2 regions of the Pseudomonas sp. NPDC007930 genome follow, and region 2 is predicted to be linked to the other one. Evidence: predicted binding sites of a transcription regulator. Region 2 holds the regulator's gene; the other holds the start of a gene.

Region 1 (3,382 bases), on a different contig from region 2:
GATGGTCGCCGACGTGCACCGCATCCTCACCCGCGGCGGCATGTTCATGTACCCGCGTGACAGCCGCGAGCCGGCCAAGCCGGGCAAGCTGCGCTTGATGTACGAAGCCAACCCGATGTCGTTCATCATCGAGCAGGCCGGCGGCGCCTCTACCGATGGCCACCAGCGCATCCTCGACATCGAGCCCGAAGGCCTGCACCAGCGCGTGGCGGTGTTCCTCGGGTCGAAGGAAGAAGTCGAGCGCGTGACCGGCTACCACCAGTAAGCCGGGGTTGCCCGCCGCCCCATGGGCAGCGGGCGGGCCGGGTCAGATCCTGAAGCTGCCGACCAGCTGCTTCAGGCGGTTGACCTGCTGCTCGAGGTCGCCGCAGGCGCGCAAGGTAGCCTGAAGGTTTTCCACACCCTCCTGGTTGAGGGTGTTGATCTCGGTGATGTCCTGGTTGATGGTATCGACCACCGCGGTCTGCTCCTCGGTGGCGGTGGCCACCGACTGGTTCATCCCGTCGATCTCGCCAATGCGTTGGGTCACGCTGCCCAGCCGCTCGCCGGCCTGGTTGGCGATGCCCACGCTGTTTTCGCTCTGGCTCTGGCTTTCGGTCATCATCGCCACCGCCTGGCGCGCGCCCACCTGCAACTCCTCGATGATCTTCTGCACCTGCTGCGCCGACTCCTGGGTGCGGTGTGCGAGGTTGCGCACTTCATCAGCCACCACTGCAAAGCCGCGGCCGGCCTCGCCGGCGCGGGCTGCTTCGATCGCGGCGTTGAGCGCCAGCAGGTTGGTTTGCTGGGAAATCCCGGTGATCACCTCGAGAATTTGCCCGATGTTCACCGTGTTGGTGTTCAGGGTTTCGATGTTGCTGCACGAATCGCTGATCTTGCTCGACAGTTGGCCCATCACCGCGATGGTGCGCTCGACCACGCTCTGGCCTTCGCTGGCCAGGTTGCGCGCGTCGCTGGAGTGCTGCGAGGCGAGGGCGGCGTTCTGGGCGATCTCCTGGGCGGCGGCGCCCAGCTCGTTGATGGCCGCGGCCACACTGCTGGTGCGGTTGGCCTGCTGGTCGGAGTTGTGCATCGACGCGTTGGAGGCCTGGGTTACGCGGCCAGCCACTTCATGCACCTGGGCGGTGGCCGACGACACCTCGCGGATCGACTCGTGGATGCGCTCGACGAAGCGGTTGAAGGCCATGCCCAATTGGCCGAACTCGTCGTTGCCATGGATGGCCAGGCGCCGGGTGAGGTCGCCTTCACCTTCGGCGATGTCTTGCATGGCGCGGCCCATCACGTGCAGCGGCGCCATCAGCACACGGATCAGCACACCCAGCAGCAGGATGATGATCGCCACCGAAATCAACGTGGCGATCGCCGCGCTGGTGCGGAATTCACCGAGCATGCTGTAGGCGGCGTCGCGGTCCAGCACCAGGCCAACGTACCAGTCGGCCGAGGGCACCCCATCGATATGGGTAAAGGCGACGAATTCGGTCTTGCCGGCCTGCTCGACCTCCTTCAAGCCGGGGGTGAGGCTGGGCGCGCCCTGGGGGAAGGCTTCGGCGAGGGTTTTCAGCACCAGCTTGTTGTCGGGGTGCACGAGGATCTTGCCGGCGGCACTGACGATGAACGCATGGCCGTGGCCGTTGAAGTTCAGCGAGTTGATGATTTCGCTGATGCGCGCCATGTCGATGTCGGCGCCGGCCACGCCGATCAGTTGGCCGGCGCGCTGCACGGGGGCGGCCACGGTCACTACCAGCTTGCCGCTGGAGGCGGCCACGTAGGGTTCGGTGACGATGGTTTGCCCGGCGCTGCTGGCGGCCTTGTACCAGCCGCGGGCGCGCGGGTCGTAGTCGGCCGGGCGGTTGCCGGCGGGCACCGAGAACATCAAGCCTTCGGCGCTGCCGAAGTAGCTCAACTGGAAGTTCGCCGGGTACGCCGGCAGGCCGACGATACCCGGCAGGTTGGCCGGCTCCGCGCCTTGGCTGGCCAGCTGCTGGCCCATCGACTGCAACAGCTCGATGCGGCCCTGCAGCCAGCTCTGGATGTTGCTGGTGGTCAGCCGGCCGAGGTCACGCATCGAGGCTTCGGTGCTCTCGCGCAACGTTTGGCGCTGGCGGTAATCGTTGAACAGCACGAACAAGGCAAAGGCGATCGCCACGATCAACCCGGCAACGAGCAGGATCTTGTGGCTGAATTTCAAATTATGTGTGCGCATAGCTCGGTGGCTCGTGGCATTGGGCTAATCGGAGTGCGCGCCGGGTATCGTGAACCCAGCGCGGCTGGTCAGGATTTCGGCCTTTGTGACCAAAACATGAATGCCCATGGGTACCGTTTATCTGCCGAAGGTGAGGGTGTTATTTCAAATGGATGGCCCTTCGCGCGCGGCGGTGCCGGGGCGATAGGCCATCAGAATTTCCATCGGTCGGGAACTGCCCGCCGTTACGGTGTTCCAAGGGTCACCCCTGGCTCGGAGTGTTTTGATGTCTTCCCGTGTTTTGGCGCTGTGCACCTTCTGCCTCCTGCTCGCTGGCTGTAACAAGCTGACGCTGGAGAACTATTCCAAAATCGAAACCGGCATGCCTCGCGCATCGGTAGAACAACTGCTCGGCGAGCCGGCCAAGTGCTCCGGCGCCCTGGCGATGACCAGTTGCACCTGGGGCGACGACCAGCGTTTCGTCAGCATTCAGTTCGCCGCCGACAAAGTGGTGCTGTACACCGCACAGGGCTTGAAATGAAAGCCCTGATGGCGGCCCTGTTACTGGGCCTGTTGGCCGGCTGCGCCTCTTCCGGGCCAGACATCGCCCCGCACACCGCCGGGCCGGTGAACCTCGAACGCTACCAGGGCACCTGGTATGAGCAGGCACGCCTGCCGATGTTCTTCCAGCGCAACTGCGCGCAGTCCGAAGCCACCTATCAGCTCACCCCCAGCGGCACGGTCGACGTGCTCAACCGTTGCCGCACCCAGCAAGGCGAGTGGGAGCAGGCCCATGGCACCGCCAGCGAGCAGGTGAAGGGCAAGGCCGACAAACTCTGGGTGCAGTTCGATAACGGCTTCTCGCGGATGTTCCCGGGCATCACCAAGGGTGACTACTGGGTGCTGTACGTCAGCGACGACTACAAGCTGGCGATCGTCGGCAACCCCAACCGCCGATACCTCTGGCTGCTGTCACGCAGCCGCACGGTACCGGAAGACATCCGCCAACTGCTGATGGCCAAGGCCCGCCAGCAGGGCTATGACACCAGCCGGCTGATCTGGCGGGTCTCGGACTCGGATATTGGCAAATAGCCAGCTTGTATAGACATATGCAGCGGCTGGCCACGCGGTTACACTGCGCCCCATCTGTCATTGTTTTCCGGGGTTTTCATGCCGACACCGCCCATTCCCCACTCGCTC
Region 2 (3,382 bases):
ATGTGGCAGCACTCCACCAGCTCGTTGAGCTGGAGAAAACCCGCGCCGCCCTTGACGGTGTGAAACCCACGGAATATCGCATTGAGCAGGTCGGAGTCGTCGGGCCGGCTTTCCAGCTCGACCAATTGCTCGGACAACTGCTCGAGGATCTCGCCGGCCTCTACCAGGAAGTCCTGGAGGATTTCTTCATCGGCGCCGAAGCTCATGTAGGGGTGCTCCTGGAATTCGTTAAGTACGGCCCGGCCGCGGCGGCTCAGCGCCGGGCCTGGAACGGTGCCTGCAGCCCGGAATCAGAAGCCCAGGCTCGACAGCAGGTCATCCACGTCGTCTTGACCGGATACCACGTCATCACGCTTATCGGCATGAATCTGCGGACCTTCACCCCTATCGGGATATTTTTCTTTGTCCTGCTCGCGCTCCAGCTCTTCGCGGTCGTGGCGGATGCCGGCGAAGCGGTCGACCGAGCTGGCCATCAACACCAGCTTGAGCAGGTTGCCTTCCACCTCGGTGACCAGCTTGGTCACGCGCTTGATCACTTGGCCGGTGAGGTCCTGGAAGTCCTGCGCCAGCAGAATGTCGTTGAGGTGGGTGTGCAGGTTCGAGACATCGGCCTCGCTGCGTTCCAGGAAGGTGTCTACGCGCTTGACCAGCTCGCGGAATTCCTCGGCGCTGACCTCTTTGCGCATGAAGCGCTGCCAGTCGGCGCGCAGGTCTTTGGCCGCGTCGCCAAACCCCTGCACCACCGGTAGGCTTTGCTCGACCAGGTCCATGGTGCGGTTGGCGGCTTTTTCGGTCAGGCGCGTGACGTAGTCCAGGCGCTCGGTGGCGTCGGTGATTTGCGACGCTTCCTGGGCTTCAGGCAGGCGCGGGTCGATCTGGAAGCTGACGATCGCGCTGTGCAACTCGCGCGTCAGTTTGCCGACCTCTTGGTACAGCCCGCGATCACGGGCCTGATTCAGCTCATGGATCAGTTCGACCGCCTCGCTGAACTTTCCTTGTTCCAGGCTTTCGACCAACTCATGGGCGTGTTTTTTCAGGGTGGACTCAAAGTCCCCCAACGATGAATGCTTCGGCTCCATGGGGCCCCCGTAGGCTGAGTCAGCTGTTGACGCGTTCGAAGATCTTCTCGATCTTCTCTTTCAGCACCTGGGCGGTGAAAGGTTTGACCACGTAGCCGTTGACCCCGGCCTGGGCCGCTTCGATGATCTGCTCGCGTTTGGCCTCGGCGGTGACCATCAGCACTGGCAGGTGGCGCAGGCGGTCGTCGGCGCGCACGGTGCGCAGCAGGTCGATGCCGCTCATGCCAGGCATGTTCCAGTCGGTGACCAGAAAGTCGAAGTTGCCGCTGTGCAACATGGGCAGCGCCGTGTTGCCGTCATCGGCCTCGGCGGTGTTGGTGAAGCCCAGGTCACGCAGCAGGTTTTTGATGATTCGCCGCATCGTCGAGAAGTCGTCAACGATGAGGATTTTCATGTTCTTGTCCAAGTAGACCTCCAAGCAGTCTTAAACACGCCCAGCCCCGGGGGCGCAAGCATTCAAACCAGTTCACAGCAAACGCGACTGCATGAGCAGGCATGGCTGGCGTGATATCACACAGCCAACGCCCTGATCCAGCAAATCTTTTACAAAACCCGCAACTTTGTTACCGGGCCCGCCACTCACCCAGCCGGCTGCGCAAACGTGCCGCGCATTGGCTGTGCAACTGGCTCACCCGCGACTCGCTCACGCCCAGTACTTCGCCGATTTCCTTGAGGTTGAGTTCCTCGTCGTAATACAGCGACAGCACCAGCCGCTCCCGCTCCGGCAGGTTGGCGATGGCTTCGGCCAAGGCCTTCTGGAAGCGCTCGTCTTCCAGCCCCCGCGATGGCTCGCCACTGCTGGCGCCCTCTTCGTGGGTGCCTTCGTGCTCGCCTTCCTGGAGCAGGTCGTCAAAGCTGAACAGGCGGCTACCGAGGGTGTCGTTGAGGATCCCGTAGTATTCGTCCAGGCTCATCTTGAGTTCGGCAGCAACCTCGTGATCTTTAGCGTCACGGCCAGTTCGCGCTTCAATTGCGCGAATCGCGTCACTGACCATGCGCGTATTGCGGTGCACCGAGCGTGGCGCCCAGTCACCCTTGCGCACTTCATCGAGCATCGCGCCGCGAATGCGGATGCCGGCGTAGGTCTCGAAACTGGCGCCCTTGCTCGAGTCGTACTTGGTCGACACCTCGAGCAGGCCGATCATGCCGGCCTGGATCAGGTCTTCGACCTGCACGCTGGAGGGCAAGCGCGCCAGCAGGTGGTAGGCGATGCGCTTGACCAGCGGCGCATAGCGTTCAATCAGCTGGTATTGCTGCGACTCGCGAGAAGCCTTGTTGTACATCCGGTATCCGCTGGCACTCATGATACGGGCCCCGCACTGGTTTGCTGTACCAATCGTTCGACGAAGAACTCCAGGTGCCCGCGAGGGTTGGCGGGCAGCGGCCAGGTGTCGACCTTCTGGGCGATGGCCTTGAAGGCCAGCGCGCACTTGGAGCGTGGAAACGCCTCGTACACCGCGCGTTGCTTCTGCACGGCCTTGCGCACCGTTTCATCGTAAGGCACCGCGCCCACGTACTGCAGGGCCACGTCAAGGAAACGGTCAGTCACTTTCGTAAGCTTAGCGAACAGGTTGCGCCCTTCCTGCGGGCTTTGCGCCATGTTGGCGAGCACGCGGAAGCGGTTCATGCCGTAGTCGCGGTTGAGCAGCTTGATCAGGGCGTAGGCATCGGTGATCGACGTGGGCTCGTCGCACACCACCAACAGCACTTCCTGGGCGGCGCGCACGAAGCTGACCACCGAGTCGCCGATCCCGGCGGCGGTGTCGATCACCAGCACGTCGAGGTTGTCGCCGATTTCGCTGAACGCCTGGATCAACCCGGCATGCTGGGCCGGGGTCAGGTGCACCATGCTCTGGGTACCGCTGGCCGCCGGCACGATGCGGATGCCGCCCGGCCCCTGCAGCAAGACGTCGCGCAGGTCGCAGCGGCCCTCGATCACGTCGGCCAGGGTGCGCTTGGGCGTGAGCCCGAGCAGCACGTCAACGTTGGCAAGGCCCAGGTCGGCGTCGAGCAACATCACTCGCCGGCCGAGTTCGGCCAGTGCCAGCGAGAGGTTCACTGACACGTTTGTCTTGCCGACGCCACCTTTGCCGCCGGTCACCGCGATCACCTGTACGGGATGCATGCTGCCCATTCGTTCTTTACCTTGTCACTTCAGACCGAGGCCACGCGAGCCTGCCAGGGGCAGCACTTCACGCAGGTAGATTGCATTTTCCATCGCCCTTGCCCTCACCCGGCACGCTTGCCGGGGCTGTGGTAGAGATCAGCGAACATATCGGCCATGGCCTCTTCGCTGGGCTCTT

What was found. The regulator FliA, encoded in region 2, starts transcription of late flagellar genes. The targets are predictions, from matches to a motif close to CTAAAGTTTNNNNNNNNNNNGCCGNTAA.
Region 1: ACFZCE_RS09205 (methyl-accepting chemotaxis protein) is a predicted target of FliA. The motif match lies at 2,277-2,304, and genes of this name have one in related genera.

The regions. Positions count from the first base shown of each region.
Region 1 is NZ_JBIBKC010000003.1:368,300-371,681, forward strand. It holds gene ACFZCE_RS09200 (class 1 fructose-bisphosphatase) at 1-265, shown strand, start outside; gene ACFZCE_RS09205 (methyl-accepting chemotaxis protein) at 308-2,203, opposite strand; gene ACFZCE_RS09210 (hypothetical protein) at 2,469-2,723, shown strand; gene ACFZCE_RS09215 (lipocalin family protein) at 2,720-3,274, shown strand; gene hutC (histidine utilization repressor) at 3,353-3,382, shown strand, end outside.
Region 2 is NZ_JBIBKC010000005.1:112,492-115,873, reverse strand. It holds gene ACFZCE_RS13135 (chemotaxis protein CheW) at 1-206, opposite strand, end outside; gene ACFZCE_RS13130 (protein phosphatase CheZ) at 291-1,079, opposite strand; gene ACFZCE_RS13125 (response regulator) at 1,099-1,473, opposite strand; gene fliA (RNA polymerase sigma factor FliA) at 1,643-2,386, opposite strand; gene fleN (flagellar synthesis regulator FleN) at 2,380-3,213, opposite strand; gene flhF (flagellar biosynthesis protein FlhF) at 3,309-3,382, opposite strand, start outside.